2 regions of the Streptomyces sp. NPDC002206 genome follow, and region 1 is predicted to be linked to the other one. Evidence: riboswitches for the same ligand, from Rfam matches in the RefSeq annotation. Region 1 holds a riboswitch; the other holds the start of a gene.

The links. Region 1 has a riboswitch for cyclic di-AMP ahead of ACWCP8_RS04915 (M23 family metallopeptidase). Riboswitches for the same ligand answer to the same signal wherever they lie in the genome.
Region 2: another riboswitch for cyclic di-AMP. It lies ahead of ACWCP8_RS23155 (M23 family metallopeptidase); the one in region 1 lies ahead of ACWCP8_RS04915 (M23 family metallopeptidase).

Annotation. Positions count from the first base shown of each region.
Region 1 covers NZ_JBSFCW010000002.1:4,804-13,790, forward strand. The annotation lists gene ACWCP8_RS04905 (tyrosine-protein phosphatase) at 1-391, opposite strand, end outside; gene ACWCP8_RS04910 (alpha-galactosidase) at 586-2,682, shown strand; cyclic di-AMP (ydaO/yuaA leader) riboswitch at 2,974-3,134, shown strand; gene ACWCP8_RS04915 (M23 family metallopeptidase) at 3,138-4,007, shown strand; gene ACWCP8_RS04920 (SGNH/GDSL hydrolase family protein) at 4,183-5,037, shown strand; gene ACWCP8_RS04925 (tetratricopeptide repeat protein) at 5,196-6,359, opposite strand; gene ACWCP8_RS04930 (CHAT domain-containing protein) at 6,390-8,987, opposite strand, start outside.
Region 2 covers NZ_JBSFCW010000012.1:175,362-184,348, forward strand. The annotation lists gene ACWCP8_RS23140 (bifunctional acetate--CoA ligase family protein/GNAT family N-acetyltransferase) at 1-2,377, opposite strand, end outside; gene ACWCP8_RS23145 (HPr family phosphocarrier protein) at 2,552-2,833, shown strand; gene ACWCP8_RS23150 (GntR family transcriptional regulator) at 3,053-3,769, opposite strand; gene ACWCP8_RS23155 (M23 family metallopeptidase) at 3,982-4,782, opposite strand; cyclic di-AMP (ydaO/yuaA leader) riboswitch at 4,796-4,965, opposite strand; gene ACWCP8_RS23160 (M16 family metallopeptidase) at 5,173-6,555, opposite strand; gene ACWCP8_RS23165 (M16 family metallopeptidase) at 6,582-7,952, opposite strand; gene ACWCP8_RS23170 (DNA gyrase/topoisomerase IV subunit A) at 8,177-8,987, shown strand, end outside.

The DNA.
Region 1 (8,987 bases):
ACGAGGCGGTCATCCGGGCCGCTCCCTTGCCGTCGGCGAGGAGTACGCGCAGCTGCTCGATGTTGCCGTCGCGGACCATCCGCCAGAACTCGGCGCCGTCGGCCGGGTCGGAGAGCGGGATGCTCACATTCCGTACACCCGGCAGCTCCACGTCCAGGCCGTCGAGCCTGTGGTCGGCCGCATTCCGGAAGTCGAAGATCGTGTGCAGCCCGAGACCGCCGAGGAACGTCGTGTCCTCGGCGGTGGCGTGCGCGAGGTGACCGCTGCGGAAGAGCCGTCCGTACCGCACCCGGCGTCCGTCGACGGTGGGCAGCCCGCCCACGTCGCGGAAGTTGCGCACACCTGACAGCTCGGGTTCCGTCGACGGGATCTGCGGCACCTGCTGCGTCACGGTGTCTCCTGGAATGTCTGGCGTCGGCGCGGCTCGCCGGCGAGGTCACTCCCGCGACGATACGACATCGGTGGCTCGGACAATCATCTAAGCCTTTCTCGCCCGCCCGCTGGTGAATTCCCCCTTGCGCGGGCGTTGCCCGGCCACCCGTCGGAGCTTGATGATGTGCGGAACTGTGTGAATGTGGGGATGACATGATCGAGACTGGTGACACGGGTCGGACCTGGCTGCTGACCGGGGCGACCGGTAGCTATGCGCTGCATCTCACGGACCGGGACGAACTGCTGCATCTGCACTGGGGGCCGCGCATCACCCTCGCGGCCGCCGAGGCCCTCGCCGCCGCACCGGAACTGCCCTTCCGGGGCTTCGAGTCGCAGCTGGACGGCCGCGAGGAGTACCCGGTGGAGGGCGGCCCCCGGTTCGTCCGGCCCGCGCTCTCGGTACGCACCCCCGAGGTCCGCGGCACCGAATGGGCCTACGCCGAGACGGCAGTGGAGGGCGACGAACTGCGCATCGCGTTCTACGACTCCGTACAGCAGCTCGCGCTCACGCTGCACTACCGGATGCGGGACGACTCCGATGTGATCGAGCGCTGGGCCACCGTCGGCCACGCCGGCCCCGACGGACCACCGCTGGAACTCCTGCGCGCCGACGCGGCCGCCTGGGCGCTGCCCGCCCGCGACGGCTGGCGCCTCAGTCATCTGCACGGACGGTGGGCGGCGGAGACGCAGCTCGTGCGGTCGGAGCTGACGTACGGCGAGAAGGTCCTCTCCAGCAGGCGCGGTCACACCGGGCACCAGTTTCTGCCCTGGGTCGCGCTCGACGCGGACGGAGCCGCCACCGAGGAGCACGGCGAGGTGTACGGCTGCGCGCTCGCCTGGTCCGGCTCGTGGCGGATCGCCGTGCAGCAGCTCCCCGACGGGCTCGTACAGATCACCGGCGGGGCCGGCTACGACGACTCGGGGCTGCTGCGGCTCGCACCGGGGGAGACGTACACCACACCGGTGTTCGCCGGACTGTGGAGCGCCGAAGGGTTCGGCGGGGCGAGCCGGGCCTGGCACGCCTGGCAGCTGGCCCACGTCGTTCCGGACGCCGAAAGCCTGCGCCCGGTGCTCTACAACTCCTGGGAGGCCACCGGCTTCGACATCGCGGAGGACCAGCAGCGTGCCCTGGCCGTGCGTGCCGCAGCGATGGGTGTCGAACTGTTCGTGGTGGACGACGCGTGGTTCGGGCAGCGCACCAGCGACCGGGCAGGACTCGGCGACTGGACCCCGAACCCCGAGCGCTTCCCCGGCGGGCTGAAGCCGCTCGCCGACGAAGTGCACGCACTCGGCATGCAGTTCGGCATCTGGGTCGAACCGGAGATGGTGAACGCCGACAGCGACCTCTACCGCGCGCACCCGGACTGGGTGCAGCACTTTCCCGGGCGCACCCGCACGGAGTTCCGTAATCAGCTGGTGCTGAATCTGGCCCGGACCGATGTGCAGAACTTTCTGTGGGAACAGCTCGACTCACTGCTCTCCAGCGCCCCGATCGACTATGTGAAATGGGACTTCAACCGGTGCTTCACCGATGCGGGCTGGCCGGGCGAGGAGTATCCGCAGAAGCTCTGGATCGCGCATGTGGATGCGCTGTATGCGCTGATCGACCGGCTGCGGGCCGCTCATCCCGGTGTCGCCTTCGAATCCTGCTCGGGCGGCGGCGGCAGGATCGATCTGGGCATCCTCGCCCGTACCGACCAGGTGTGGACCTCCGACAACACCGACCCGCTGGACCGGCTCGCCATCCAGGAGGGCTTCGGGCAGATCCATCCGTCCCGTGTGATGGCCGCCTGGGTCACCGACAGCCCGAATGTCCAGCTCAACAGCAGGGTCAGCTCGCTGCGCTTCCGCTTCGTGAGCGCGATGGCCGGAGTGCTCGGGGTCGGCGGGGACCTCACCGAGTGGAGCGACGAGGAGCTGGCCGAGGCCCGGGGCTGGGTGGACCTGTACAAGGAGATCCGCCCGGTGGTGCAGCACGGGGCGCTGTACCGGCTGCGTGCGCCGCGCGGCGGGCTCAGCGCCGTGCAGTACACGCACGGTGACGAGACTGTGGTGCTCATGTGGCTGGAGGTGCAGAGGTACGGGGAGCTGCCGCCGGCCCTGCGGCTGCGCGGGCTCGACCCCACGGCGACCTACACCTGCGTGGACACCGGGGCCGTCCACCACGGTTCCGTGCTGCTGCATCAGGGGCTGCACACCGGCCTGCGGGGGGACCTGGACGCGAAGGTGTTGAGGCTCCGCCGCGGATGATGCTCATGACATGTCCGTATTGGGGCATTTAGTAGAACATGCCCTACTTATACGGGAGATGAGGGACCTTTCGTGAGCGGGATCATATCCGTGACGGTGTGTGGTGGAGCGGCGGCCGGGTAATCCGTACACCGCGCGGAAAGCCAAGATCCTTAATCCACGGAGTGTGACCGGAATTCCGCGCCGATTTCCCGGAGCGGATTCCGGCACGCAACCGATGGCTTGTTCTGCTCGTCCTCATTCGTTTACGGTCACCGTCAATCCGGACGGACCGCCTAATCCTGCCGCCGACCGGAATTCGTACCCACTCATCGTGTGGCAGGAGCGGGGGAACCAGGTAAGCCGCCGACCGGAGAAATCCGGCCGGCTCGGGGTTAAGTCGCACTTCATGCGACCGGGCATCTCCAGCCCGAACCCGACAGCTCACCTCGTAGGCGCCGGAGAGGAAATTGTTCATGCCCATATCGGGTAAGCACCGTCGTCCGAAGTCCAGCACCATCGCTCGTGGCGTTGCCGCCGCCGGCGCCGGCGGGGCCGTCATCGCCCTCCCGCTGCTCGGTGCCACCGGCGCCCACGCCGCAGAGCAGGCCGCCCCCGCCGCGCACTCGGCCGCAGCCACGCACGCCGCCCCGGCCGCCCCGGTCGCGAAGAAGCAGGCCGAGACCCGGACGTACTCCGTCGTCGCCGGCGACTACCTGTCGAAGATCGCCGCCGACAACAAGGTCGACGGTGGCTGGGAGAAGCTGTACCAGGACAACCGCGAGGTCATCGGCGGCAACCCGAGCCTGATCCACCCGGGCATGAAGCTGACCCTCGGCGGCTCGGCCGCGGTCACCGGCACCACGCAGGCCGCCCCGGCCCCGTCGAAGGCTCCGGTGGCCAAGCCCGCCGCCGCCCCTTCGGCCGCCCAGAGCAGCAGCTCCGGCTACGTCGCCCCGGTCCCGGGCAAGCACACCACCAACTACCGTGCCTCCGGTGCCAACTGGTCCAGCGGCAGCCACACCGGCATCGACTTCCCGGTCGCCACCGGCACCAGCGTGAAGGCGATCACCTCCGGCACCGTCGTCACTGCCGGCTGGGGTGGCGCTTACGGCAACGAGGTCGTCATCAAGCACGCCGACGGCCACTACTCGCAGTACGGCCACCTGTCCGCGCTCTCCGTCTCGGTGGGCCGGACCGTCTCCGCCGGACAGCAGATAGGCCTCTCCGGTGCCACCGGCAACGCCACTGGCCCGCACCTCCACTTCGAGGTCCGCACCGGCCCCGCGTACGGCTCGGACATCGACCCGGTCGCCTTCCTGGCTTCGCACGGAATCTCCGTCTGATCGGATCCGATCAGGCCTGATCCGAACGGCTAAGTGAAGGGGCGGTGCGCGGCGGCGCACCGCCCCTTCACTTATTCCCTCTTTACCAAAACCTGACCGGGTGGTCTATCTCACCTCCCGTCAACCCCTTAATACGGTCGCGTAGGTCACATTCGGCAGTGCAGGATGTGCCCTTGTGGCAGACGATTCGAGAAAAAATCAACGTGGCGTCAACAACCGGCATGGCGCCATCGGGTCGTACGCAGCGATTGGCGACAGCTTCACCGAGGGGGTCGGTGACCCCGGCCCGGACGGAACCTTCGTCGGCTGGGCGGACCGTTTCGCTGTTCTCCTCGCGGACCAGCTGCCCGACCTCGATGCAGCGACGAACACCGATGGTTCCGCCGGTTCGGCTCACGGGAATTTCCGGTACGCCAATCTCGCCGTACGCGGACGCCTCCTCGACCAGATAGTCGAGGAGCAGGTGCCGCGCGCCAAGGAGCTCGCCCCCGATCTGGTGAGCTTCTGCGCGGGCGGCAATGACATCATCCGGCCCGGCACCGACCCCGACGACGTGGCCGAGCGCTTCGAGCGCGCGGTCGCCGACCTGACCCGGTCGGTCGGCACCGTCATGGTCACGACCGGCTTCGACACCCGCGGCGTTCCCGTGCTGCGCCATCTGCGCGGCAAGATCGCCACCTACACCGCTCATGTGCGGTCCATCGCCGACCGCTACGACTGCCCGGTCCTCGACCTGTGGTCGCTGCGGTCCGTGCAGGACAGGCGCGCCTGGGACAACGACCGGCTCCATCTGTCGCCCGAGGGACACACCCGGGTCGCGCTGCGTGCCGCCCAGGTCCTCGGCCTCGATGCGCCGGCCGACCCCGACCAGGAGTGGCCGCCGCAGGCACAGCGCGGCACTCTCGAGGTGCGGCGCGACGACATCCACTGGGCGCGCGAATATCTGGTGCCGTGGATCGGACGGCGGCTGCGCGGCGAGTCCTCCGGTGACCACGTCGAGGCGAAGCGGCCCGACCTGCTGCCGCTGTAATCGGCGCGGTGTCCTCTTCGGCCGGACGGGCTTGTTCGCCGAGGCCCGTCCGGTTCATTCAGGCCCGTCCGGCGACCGGGAACAACGGTGATCCGCCTCCCCCCAGAATTCATGCTCCCGCTCACGAGGGATCAGCCTCACTGAGGCTCCCGGGTCCGCTACCGGGCCGGATTCTCCCGCAGCCAGTCGAGGCGTTCGACGGCCTTCCGGGTCAGGGGATGGTGCAGGCCGAAGACACGGGTGTAGTCGTCGCGGCAGCGGACGAGGAGTTGCGCGGCCTCGGCGCGCTCGCCGTTGTCGATCAGCACGTTGGCCAGGTTGTCGCGGGAGTGCACGGTTTCCGGGTGGCCGTCCCCGTGCTTCCTGGACACGGCCGCGAGGACTTCGCGCAGCATTGCCGCCGCCTCCGAATACCGCTGTTGGGCGTGCAGCACGGCCGCGAGGTTGTTGCGGGAGGTGAGCGCCTCCGGATGGTCCGCGCCCTTGGCCCGCTGCTGCGCGGCGAGCACATCGCGCATCACCACCTCGGCCTCGTCGAGGCGGCCCAGCCGGCACAGGGCGGCGCCGAGGTTGGCCCGAGCGGAGAGACCGACGGAGCCGTCCTGTTCGTTGCGGTGCTCCAAGCGGGCGAGGAGTTCACGCAGGGCCGGTTCGGCCTCGTCCCAGCGGTCGCCTCTGCCCAGAGCGGCGGCATGGCGCCCGGCGTCGGCCAGCACCGCCGGATCGTTCGGCCCGAGTAGCCGGGTCCTGCGTTCCAGCACGTCCCGGTGGAGCGCGACTGCCTCCGCCTCGCGGCGCAGGTCCTCCAGTACCCTCGCCAGACCGCTCGCGGCGTCCAGGGTCTGCGGGTGGTCGGGGCCGAGCAGTTCGCCCCGGCTGGTCCATACGCTGCGCCAGATCTCCTCCGCCTTCACGAAGTCGCCCATGTCCCGGACGAGGTCGGCCAGGTCGGCGGCGGTCGTCAGGGTGTCCTCATGGACGAAGCCGAGCACCTCGGCCTGGAGGCGTACCAGATCCATGAACCGGTCACGAGCCTCTTCGCGGCGGCCCTCCATCCGCGCCAGCACTCGCGTGTACTCCCGGAAGGCCAGCAGGGTCTCGGGGTGGTCGGGCCCCAGGCGTTCATAGGCGGCGTTGGCCTTCATCCCGAAGAATTCGTGCGGCGGGATGCCGACCCGGACGATCTCCTCCTCCCGCCCGTCCTCTCCTTGCAACGTCATGACCAGGTCGGCCGCCGGGGGCAGCTCCTGCTCGGCCGGGGGCGGGGACGGCTTGTCCCGTCCCGCGTCGTCGTCCCGTTTCCTGTGCCACTTGAGGGTCATGTCGCGGCTAGCTCCTTTCCCGTAGGCTCGTCAGGCTCCGGAATGCACGTGTGCGGCCCAAAGGCTGGGGCTGCCCCGGAAAGTGGCACGGCATTGTCGGACCGCCCGGTGCAGCGCGAGGGCCGCCTGGTCGGCGTCGAGTCCCCAGGACCCGGCGGTTCTGTCACCGCGCAGATGGCGGTAGAGACTCCTGGTCACCCGTCCCGCCACCGCGTCGTGCACCGGCCACAGGGTGCCGATCGTGTGCGGGTAACCGGCGATCTGGAAGGCGGAGGTGATGTGGATGGACTCGTCCGCGAGCCTCTCGGAGCCCCGCGCGGTCTCGCAGGCGGACAGCACGGCGAGCCGGGCGTCCGGCAGTTCCAGACGCGAGATGTGATGGACCGTCAGGGGGTGTTCCCGGTGGTCGTGCACCAAGAGACGGGCGTGGGACGGGTTGTCCGGGTCGCTCACCCCGTGGCAGGCGAAATGCACGTACGGATGCGCGGGCAGCGCGCGCAGGACGTTGGCGAACGTCGCCCGCGGACCGGAGACGACCTCGGTGGGCAGCAGCGCGCTCAGTTCCTTCACCTCCCGGCGGACGCCGCCGAGTGCCCGCGTCCCGGGGGCATCGGGCACGACCACGGCGAGCAGACCGCCGTCGGCCCGACGGCCCGCCGCGCGGTGTCGCGCGTAGGCCAGTGCGCGGACGGTCGGCGTGTACGACGAGACCACCAGGTCGAGGACGGTCCGGGGCCGGGGACCCGGTGGCTCGCCGTGGTGCCCGGCCGCGTGCAGCGGCAGCGCGGCCAGTGCGCCGACCGGTGACCACCACAGTCGGGGCCAGTCGCCGTCGGCCGGCGCATCGAGCAGCCCGAGCCGGCTGAGGACGGGTTCGGCCACGCGGTCCCAGGTCCAGGCGAGCACCACCTCGACCGCCTTCTGGGCGCTCCGCTCCCCGGTCGGCGAGGTCGCGGCGGTGAGCGCCTCGTCGAGCCGCGCCACCTGCTCCGCCACCGCCTCGGGACTCACCCGCGGCAGCGGCACCGATTGCACACTTCCGGGCCGCAGGACCAGAGCGTCGCTGCGATAAACGCTGGAGTACGGCAGGACCACGGGACCGCGCTCGGCGCAGGCCAGGACCTCGTCGTACGTCGGGGCGCCGAGAAACTCCTCGAAACCCGGCAGCGCGCGGATCTCGCCAACCAGCCGCTCCCACCGCGCCGCGAGGGCATGCCGCTCGTCGGAGTCGGGACCGGCGGCCTCCTGCTCGGTGACCTCCGATTCCAAGGCATCGATGCGGTCGAGCACCCGGGCGGAGTGCTCGGCGGCCTCCGGGTGCGCGGCGCGCAACCGCTCCAGTTCGGCTCGCGCGGCGATCGTCTGACCGAGCAGGACGCCGCGTCCCTGCTCCAGCAGCAGCACCGCGTGGTCGAGCCGCCCGAGCTGCACGGCACACGCGGCGGCGTTGGCGGCCAGCCCCTGGACACCGGTGAGCCGGTGCTCCTGGTCGCCGCGCCGCAGACGCCTGGTGATGCTGAACGGCAGTAGTGCGAGGGCAAGTTCGAACCCGGCGAGGGCCTCCTCCCAACGGCCCGCGTCGCCGGCGGCTGTGCCCCAGTCGCAGGCGGCGCGGATGCGTTCCGCGGCCGGGAGGGCCTGGATCACGGCGACCTGCCGGTACGCGTCCTCGGCCGCGCGGAGGACACCGGGGTCTCCGTTGGCCTCGTGCAGCGTGCGGAGCGCGGAGGCGTACGACTGGAGGTAGCCGGCGGTGCGGGCGGCGCCCGGGGGCGATGCGTACACCGCGCGGCCGAGCGTGGCCACCGCTCGGTTCAGCAGTGCCTCGTCCTCGGTTGCCCGGGCCTGGGTGAGCTGCGTGAGCCCCAGGTTCTGCAGGTAACTTGCGTGCTCCGGTTCGCCGTAGGCCGTCTCCGCCACCGCCCGGGTGAGGACGGCGATGGACTCGTCCAGGTCGGCCGGGTCGTCCTCGGACCGGTAGCGCTGGTGCAGGGCGTTGCCGAGGTGGTTCAGCCGCATGGCGAGGTCGGCGCTGTCCTCGGGGGTCCGGTCGAGGACCTGCCGGGCCGCTTCCACGGCCTCGGAAGCGGCGGCGGCGTCCGCCGTCCGGTCGTACCAGGTCTGGAGGATGACGCCGAGGTTGGCGAGCTTGGTGTCGGAGTCCAGGGTCGACCGGGGGAAGCGCAGAGCCAGCCGGGCCAGTCCGGCGGCCTCCCGCAGGGCCGTGAGGTCGCCGGACTGGTGGTAGTGCTCGCGCAGGACGAGGGCCAGGTTCGAGACGCGGCCGAAGTGGTCCGGCTCGTCGGGAGACGACTCCGTGACGGCTTCGCGCAGGTGGCTCACGGCCTCGTCCAGCAGTGTCACATCGCCGGTGCGCTCGCCGAGCCGGTGCATGGCGTTGCCGAGGCTGTTCAGCCGGAGCGGGCGTGATCGATCGGCTCGGCCCGTGGCCCGCACGGACTCGCGCAGCAGCTCGACCGACTCGTGCAGCAGGCCGGCCCCCTCGGTGTGCTCGGCCGCCAGCCTCAGTGCGACTCCCAGCACGGCCAGGCCGCGCGGATGCTCGGGATGCCCTGCCGGTGTCGCCGCGTGGGCTGCCCGGGCCGCCGCGACCATCGCCTCGATGTC
Region 2 (8,987 bases), on a different contig from region 1:
TGAGCGCGACCGGATAGCCGAGCCGGGCCGCCGCGGCGACGGCGGCGTCCGGGTCGGGGGCCGGGAGCGTCGGTCGTACGGTGACGCCGTAGCGGCCCAGGAGTTCGCACGCCTCGTCGTGACTGAGCGGGCGGCCGCGCGGGTCGGGGTCGGGCCCGAGGAGCGCGTCGATACGCGCGGCGGCGCCGGCCTCGTCGATGGTGTCGTCGAGGAACTCGGGCACCTTCCCCGGCACGGCGGCCTGCCGCCGCCACTGGGCGTACTTCACGGCCTCGGCCAGAGCCCGCACGGCACGCTCGGCGGCGGGGTAGGCGGGGATGCGGCCGAGGGTGGGGACGGCGGGGGTTTCGCCCGGGCCCGTGTCGGACCGCTGCTGCGTGAGCTGGTCGCCAGGGGCGGTCGGCGGCACGGCCTGGGCGGTGGGCGGGACGGCTCGATCGGCCGGCGCAGCCGAAGCGTCCGGGACAGCCGGCGCGGATGCACGCACCACCCGTGGCAGCGCGGCCGTGCTCGTGGCGGCGGCGAGCGCCTCGGCCAGGCCGCCGATCTCCACATGGACCACGGCCACCGGCTTGGCCGGGCCCGTGGCCGCGGCGGTGCGCAGGGCGGCCGCCAGGACCTCACCGTCACCCGATTCCGCTTCGCCGTTCTCCCCCACCCAGGGGATCGCCGTCACGACCACCGCGTCGCAGTTCCTGTCGGCGAGGGCCTCGGCCAGCGCGTCCCGGAAGTTCTGCGGGGTGGCCGCCGTGGTGAGGTCGCGGGGCGGGCGCGGGCGCAGCCCCTCGGCGAGGCAGGCGTCGTACGTGAGGAGGCCGAGGGACTCGGAGTTGCCTAGGATCGCGACCCGCGGGCCCTCCGGGAGGGGCTGGTCGGCGAGGAGCAGGCCCGCGTCGACCATCTCCGTCACCGTGTCGACGCGGATCACGCCCGCCTGCCGCATGAGCGCGGACACCGTCGCGTCCGGGATCCGGCTGACCGGTACCGCATGGCCCGGTGGGGTGCTGCCGCTGTGCCGGGCGCCCTTCACCACGACCACAGGCTTCACCGCCGCGGTGCGTCGGGCGAGGCGGGTGAACTTGCGCGGGTTACCGAGCGATTCGAGGTACAGCAGGACGACGTCGGTGTCCGGGTCCTCGTACCAGTACTGCAGGAAATCGTTGCCCGAGATGTCGGCGCGGTTGCCCGCGGAGATGAAGGTGGACAGGCCCGCGCCGCGCCGGTAGAGCCCGGAGAGCAGCGCGATGCCGATGGCGCCGGACTGTGTGAACAGGCCGATGCGTCCGGGCGCGGGCGATTCGGGGGCGAGGGAGGCGTTCAGCCGTACGGCTTCGGAGTTGTTGATGACGCCGAAGGCGTTCGGGCCGATGATGCGCATGCCGTACGAGCGGGCATGGCGCACCAGTTCGCGCTGCCGTTCCCTGCCTTCGGCCCCCCACTCGGCGTATCCGGCGGAGAGGACGACAAGGCCCTGGACACCGTGCTCGCCGCAGTCGGTGACGGCCTCCGGGACCCGGTCGGCGGGCACGGCGACGACCGCGAGGTCGACCGGTTCGCCGATCTCGCCGATGGAGCGGTGGGCGGGGACGCCGTCGATCGTGGCCTGGTCCGCGGCGAACGCGCTGTTCACTGCGTACGTGCGGCCGGTGAATCCGGCGGCGAGGAGGTTGCGCAGGACCGTGCGGCCCACCCCGCCGGGGTTGCGGCCGGTGCCGACGACGGCGACGGAACCCGGCGCGATCAGCCGCTGCACCGACCGCGCCTCCGCCCGCTGCTCACGGGCGCGCTGGACGGCGAGGGACTCGGCGGTCGGTTCGAGGTCGAGGGTGAGATGGACGGCGCCGTCCTCGAAGCTGCGCTGCTGGGTGTATCCGGCGTCCCGGAACACCTTGATCATCTTGTTGTTGGCGGGCAGCACCTCGGCGGCGAAGCGCCGGATGCCGCGCTCGCGGGCCACTGCGGCGATGTGTTCCAGCAGCGCCGACGCCACGCCGCGGCCCTGGTGGGCGTCCTGGACGAGGAAGGCGACCTCGGCCTCGTCGGCGGGGGCGGAGGCGGGCCGGCCGGTCGCGTCGATCCGGTCGTAGCGGACGGTGGCGATGAACTCGCCGCCGATCGTGACAGCGAGACCCACCCGGTCGACGTAGTCGTGATGGGTGAAGCGGTGCACGTCCTTGTCGGAGAGCCGCGGATAAGGGGCGAAGAACCGGTAGTACTTCGACTCGTCAGAAACCTGCTCGTAGAAGCTGACCAGCCGCTCGGCGTCGTCCGTGGTGATGGGCCTGATCCGGGCCGTGCCACCGTCGCGGAGCACCACGTCCGCTTCCCAGTGGTCGGGGTACGCGTGATGCGGACTCTGCTCCGGCGTGGGCTGCATGGGCAAAGCCTACGGCTCGGTCAGCGGTCGCGTACGGCTCGGGGCCGGGGCAGTCTGAGAGGGCCGATCGGCCTTGCGGCACGGGCTGCGGCACCGGGTCGCGGGTCGGACGGAACACCGCGCACCACATGAGAGACTGGTCTAGACAACCATTGATTCGTGAAGGGCAGAACCATGGCTGAGCGCCGCGTCAATGTCGGTTGGACCGAGGGCCTGCACGCCCGCCCCGCTTCCATCTTCGTCCGTGCCGCCACGGCGTCGGGCGTCCCCGTGACGATCTCCAAGACCGACGGCAGCCCGGTGAACGCCGCTTCCATGCTCGCGGTGCTCGGCCTCGGCGCGCAGGGCGGCGAGGAGATCGTGCTCTCGTCCGCGGCGGACGACTCCGAGGCCGCGCTCGACCGACTGGCGAGGCTGGTCGAGGAGGGGCTCGACGAGCTCCCGGAGACCGTCTGATTCCGGACTTCCCCGGCCCGCTCCAGCCGGACACATTTCTGCGGCAGAGCCGCGGCACCTTTGATCGGGGCCGCGGCTCTTTCGTTTTCGCGAACCGTACCGACCCCAGGACCGATCCCCGGGCCCACTCCCGAGTGGGTTTCCGAGGCTTCCGGAGTTAATTCGGGCAGCCGAAACAAAGCCCCGCCGAATTACATCTCTTTGTATACGGCGCATGTGTTAATGACGGCCGCTCGCGGTGTTTACGGCATGTTGCGAAGTTCTCACCCGGCCGGGCCGCGGCGGGGCGGGCTCACGGCCCGGGGTGCGGTCCGCGCGCCGCAGCCGGTGCGCGGCGGTGGCGCGCTCGGCGTGCTGCGCGGCCAGCGCCCTGGCCCGTTCCGCGTCACCGCGCGCGACTGCGTCCACGATGGCCCCGTGCTCGGCCCAGGAATCGGTGGGGCGGGCCGGCTGCTCGACCGCGTACATCCAGGCGATCTTGTGCCGGAGCTGGGTGAGCAGCGCGATGAGTCCGGGGCTGCCGGAGGCCTGGGCGAGCGTCTCGTGGAACCAGCCGCCCAGCGAGCGCAGATCCTCGCCCTCGCCCCGCCTGGCCCGCTCCTGACCGAGCCTGACCAGGCCGCGGAGGACTTTGAGGTGTGCCTCGGTGCGGCGCTGCGCGGCGCGGGCCGCACCCAGCGGCTCCAGCAGCATCCGGACCTCCAGCAGGTCGGCGGCCTCCTGCTCGGTGGGCTCGGCGACACAGGCTCCGGCGTGCCGGCGGGTGACCACGAAACCCTCGGACTCCAGGGTGCGCAGCGCTTCCCGTACCGGGACACGGGACACCCCGTAACGGCGTGCGAGCAGTTCCTCGGTGAGTCTGCTGCCGCGTTCGAAGACACCGGAGACGATGTCGTCACGGATTGCCGTGCATACCGAATGCGCCGGAATGCGCATGTCCGAACCTCCGCCTTAATCCCCGCGAAACGCGGCCGATCGACGCCTGTTCTGTGACTCTATTGCAATGCGGCTGCATTTCCGACGCCGGGTCGAAATCCATGAATATCTTTTGGTCCGAAGACGGTTCGGCAAGCGCCTCCGGCGGGGGCCGGTCCGGGGATACCGAAGGCCCCGGCGGGAAGCCGGGGCCTTCGGGGGTGCCGCGTCGGTCAGACGGTGACGCCGTGGGCGCGCAGGTACGCGACGGGGTCCATGTCGGAGCCGTACGACGGCGTGGTCCGGGCCTCGAAGTGGAGGTGCGGTCCGGTGGAGTTGCCGGTCGAGCCGGAGAAACCGATCCGCTGGCCCGCGCCGACGCTCTGGCCGACCGACACGCCGATCGACGAGAGGTGGCCGTACTGGGTGTACGTGCCGTCCGTCATCCGGAGCACGATGTTGTTGCCGTACGCGCCGCCCCAGCCGGCCTCGACGACCGTGCCGGCGCCGACGGCGACGACGGAGCTGCCGGAGGGGGCGTGGAAGTCGATGCCCGAGTGGCGGCCGGAGGACCAGAGGGAGCCGCTGGACTTGTAGCCGGTGGTGACGTACGAACCGGCGATCGGGAGCTGGAAGGCGCCGAGGCGGGTGCGCTCGGCGGAACGGGCGGCACGCGCCTTCGCCTCGCGGGCCGCCTTGGCGCGGGCTTCGGCCTTGGCCTTGGCTGCCGCCTTGGCGCGGGCTTCGGCCTTCGCCTTGGCTGCCGCCTTGGCCTTGGCGGCCGCCTTGGCCTGGCGCTTCTGCACCTCGGCCTGGGTGGCCACCTGGTCGGCAAGGGTGCCCTCGATGGCGATGACCTGGTTCAGGCCGGTCTCGCTGACAGAGGGGGCTTCGGTGCCGGCGGCGAGCGCCGGAGAGGCCAGCCCACCGATGACTCCGGTGGTGGCCAGAGCTGCGATGCCGGCTATCTGCGCGCTCTTGCGCGTCAGACGGTTCGGGGCACGGTGCTTCCCGGTGGGGCGGGTGAACGCCATGAGGTGGCTGGTCCTTTCCTTCCTTCTCGCCTACCGGGTTAGCTGACGGGTTCGGAGCAGGAAGGTCTCCTACGGATCCGCGGGCCTCACAATGGGCGCGCAGGCATCCGATTCACCCCAGGGACTGCGTGGGTCCCCGGCTCCCCAGGCTCGCGCCTGACGGGGACTCGGCGATAGCTGCCCGGCGCCGCGGATGCGGCATACGGGTGACGGACAGCGCTGCCGACGCTAAGCGGGGGGACTTTCATTCACCAAACGGACAGGGCGTTTTGTAGCGCATCCCACAGGGCACGCAGGCATCTATCCGACAAATCAGGCAAAAGGGAAGACCCCGACGAGATGCCACTCGCGAGGGTCTCCCTCTGTCCCGATATGCGGTTATTCGATGCGTCAGCCGGTAACGACCGACACCTCTCCGATGCCCAGCGCCCGGACCGGCTCCTCGATCTGCGCGGCGTCGCCGACGAGGATCGTGACCAGACGGTCCACCGGGAAGGCGCTGACCACCGCCGCGGTTGCCTCGACCGTGCCGGTCTCGGCGAGGCGGGCGTACAGCTGCGCCTGGTAGTCGTCCGGGAGGTGCTGCTCGACCTGGTCAGCGAGCGTGCCCGCGACCGAGGCCGCCGTCTCGAACTTCAGCGGGGCGACACCCACGAGGTTCTGCACGGCCGTCTCGCGCTCGGCGTCGGTCAGGCCCTCGGCCGCCAGCGTCCGCAGGACCGTCCACAGGTCGCCGAGCGCCGGTCCGGTGGATTCCGTGTCCACCGAGCCGCTGATGGCCAGCATCGCGGCGCCCGTCGCCCCGGAGGCGGAGTCCGCCGCCGACGACCGCAGGACCTGCGCGAAGGCCCGTACGCCGTAGGTGTAGCCCTTCTCCTCGCGCAGCACCCGGTCCAGCCGGGAGGTGAGCGTGCCGCCCAGGCAGTACGTGCCGAGGACCTGGGCAGGCCACACGCTGTCGTGCCGGTCGGCGCCGACGCGGCCGATCAGCAACTGGGTCTGCACGGCTCCGGGACGGTCGACGATGACCACCCGGCCGGTGTCGTCGGCGGTGATCGGCGGGACCGGCCGGGACTCGGCACTGTTCCCGGACCAGTCGCCGACGGTGTCGGCGAGCAACGCCTCCAGGTCGATGCCCGTGAGGTCACCGACGACCACGGCGGTCGCGGTGGACGGGCGGACGTGGGCCTCGTAGAAGCTGCGGACCGCCGCGGAGTCGATCCGCTCCACCGTCTCCTCGGTGCCCTGGCGCGGGCGCGACATCCGCGCGGTGGCCGGGAAGAGCTCCTTGGAGAGCTGCTTGGCGGCGCGGCGGGCCGGGTTGGCCTGCTCATGCGGGATCTCGTCGAGCCGGTTGCGTACCAGCCGCTCGATCTCGCTGTCGGAGAATGCGGGCGCCCGCAGCGCCTCGGCGACCAGACCGAGCGCCTTGGCCAGCCGGGAGGCCGGGACCTCGAGGGAGACCCGGACGCCGGGGTGGTCGGCGTGCGCGTCGAGGGTCGCCCCGCAGCGCTCCAGCTCGGCTGCGAACTCCTCCGCGGAGTGCTTGTCGGTGCCCTCGGACAGCGCCCGCGCCATGATCGTGGCCACGCCGTCGAGGCCCTCGGGCTCGGCGTCCAGCGGGGCGTCGAGATAGATCTCGACCGCGACGACCTGCTGGCCGGGGCGGTGGCAGCGCAGCACCGTGAGCCCGTTGGGCAGGGCGCCGCGCTCGGGGGCGGGGAAGGCCCAGGGCCTGGCCGTGCCCGGGGTCGGCTGCGGGTGGTACTCCATCGATACTCCAGTCGCGGCAGCGTCGGTCACTTGTCCGCCCCTTCGTGCGCGTCGGTGTCGGCGTCCGCCTCGTCGGCGGCCGCCCCATCGGTGGACTCGACCGGCTCGTAGACGAGCACCGCCCGGTTGTCGGGGTGAAGCTGGGCCCTGGCGGCCGCCTGGACCTCTTCCGCGGTGACGTCGAGCACCCGCTGGACGGCGGTCAGGGCGAGCTGCGGGTCACCGAACAGCACGGCGAACCGGCACAGTTCGTCGGCGCGGCCCGCGACCGTACCGAGCCGGTCCAGCCACTCGCGCTCCAACTGGGCCTGGGCGCGCTCCATTTCCTCGGGCGTCGGACCGTCGGCCGCGAACCGGGCCAGCTCCTCGTCGACCGCGGTCTCGATCTGCGCCACCTCGACCCCGCCGGACGTCTTCACGTCCAGCCAGCCGAGCGAGGGCGCACCGGCAAGCCGCAGCAGCCCGAATCCGGCCGCCACGGCCGTCCGGTCGCGGCGGACCAGGCGGTTGTGCAGCCGGGAGGACTCGCCACCGCCCAGCACGGTCAGCGCGAGGTCCGCGGCGTCGCACTCCCGGGTGCCGTCGTGCGGCAGCCGGTAGGCGGCCATCAGCGCCCGCGCCGGGACCTCCTCACGGACCTCCTCGCGCAGCTGCTCGCCGATGGTCTCGGGGAGCGCGCCGTCGCGCGGCGGCTGCTTGCCGTCGTGGGACGGGATGGAGCCGAAGTACTTCTCGATCCAGGCGAGCGTCTGCTCGGAGTCGATGTCGCCGACGACGGACAGCACCGCGTTGTTGGGCGCGTAGTACGTACGGAAGAAGGTGCGTGCGTCCTCGAGCGTCGCTGCGTCCAGGTCGGCCATCGAGCCGATCGGAGTGTGGTGGTACGGGTGGCCCTCCGGGTAGACGAGGGCGGTCAGCTTCTCGAACGCCGTGCCGTACGGCACGTTGTCGTAGCGCTGGCGGCGCTCGTTCTTGACGACGTCCCGCTGGTTCTCCATGGACTCGTCGTCGAGCGCGGCGAGCAGTGAGCCCATCCGGTCGGCCTCGAGCCACAGGGCCAGCTCCAGCTGGTGCGTGGGCATCGTCTCGAAGTAGTTGGTCCGTTCGAAGCTGGTGGTCCCGTTGAGGGAGCCGCCGGCCCCCTGCACCAGTTCGAAGTGTCCGTTCCCCTTGACCTGTCCGGAGCCCTGGAACATCAGGTGCTCGAAGAGGTGAGCCAGACCCGTGCGCCCCTTGACCTCGTGGCGCGAACCGACGTCGTACCAGAGGCACACCGCGGCGACCGGGGTCAGATGGTCCTCGGAGAGCACCACGCGCAGGCCGTTGGCCAGACGGTGCTCGGTCGCTGTCAAGCCGCCGGAGCCGGCCTGGGCTGTGGCCGTGTGACCCATGGGCATGTACGTCCCTTCGATCGCGATACTGGATTTCCTGCGAGACCTGCCACTGTAAGCAAGCGGACCGACACCTGGCGAAGTTCCCGTGCCGTGGAAGTTCGCGTGAAAGAGCGCCGGACGGCCCCTAGAGACGGGTCGAGGTCGGGGTTGTCAGTGCGGCGGTCCACAATGGTCGGCGTCAGAACCAGAGGTTGCCCGAACAGATCTGTGAAGGAGTCGCAGCAGCGATGGCCCGCCGCAGTACGAAGACCCCGCCGCCGGACGACTTCGAGGAGAAGATCCTCGACATCGACGTCGTCGACGAAATGCAGGGCTCCTTCCTCGAGTACGCGTACTCGGTGATCTACTCACGGGCCCTGCCGGACGCCCGCGACGGCATGAAGCCGGTGCACCGCCGCATCGTGTACCAGATGAACGAGATGGGGCTGCGTCCCGACCGCGGCTATGTGAAGTGTGCCCGTGTCGTCGGCGAGGTCATGGGCAAGTTGCACCCGCACGGCGACGCGTCGATCTACGACGCGCTGGTGCGGATGGCCCAGCCGTTCTCGATGCGGCTCCCCCTCGTCGACGGACACGGCAACTTCGGCTCGCTCGGAAACGACGACCCGCCGGCCGCCATGCGGTACACCGAGTGCCGGATGGCCGACGCCACGTCGCTGATGACGGAGTCGATCGACGAGGACACCGTCGGATTCCAGTCGAACTACGACGGCCAGGAGCAGGAGCCGGTCGTCCTCCCTGCCGCGTATCCGAACCTCCTGGTCAACGGCTCGTCCGGGATCGCGGTCGGCATGGCGACCAATATGCCGCCGCACAACCTGGGCGAGGTCATCGCCGCCGCCCGCCATCTGATCAAGCATCCGGGTGCGGACCTGGAGACCCTGATGCGGTTCGTTCCCGGTCCGGACCTGCCGACCGGGGGCCGGATCGTGGGGCTCGGCGGCATCAAGGACGCGTACGCGGCCGGCCGCGGCACGTTCAAGATCCGTGCGACCGTCTCCGTGGAGAACGCCACGGCGCGCCGCAAGGGTCTGGTCG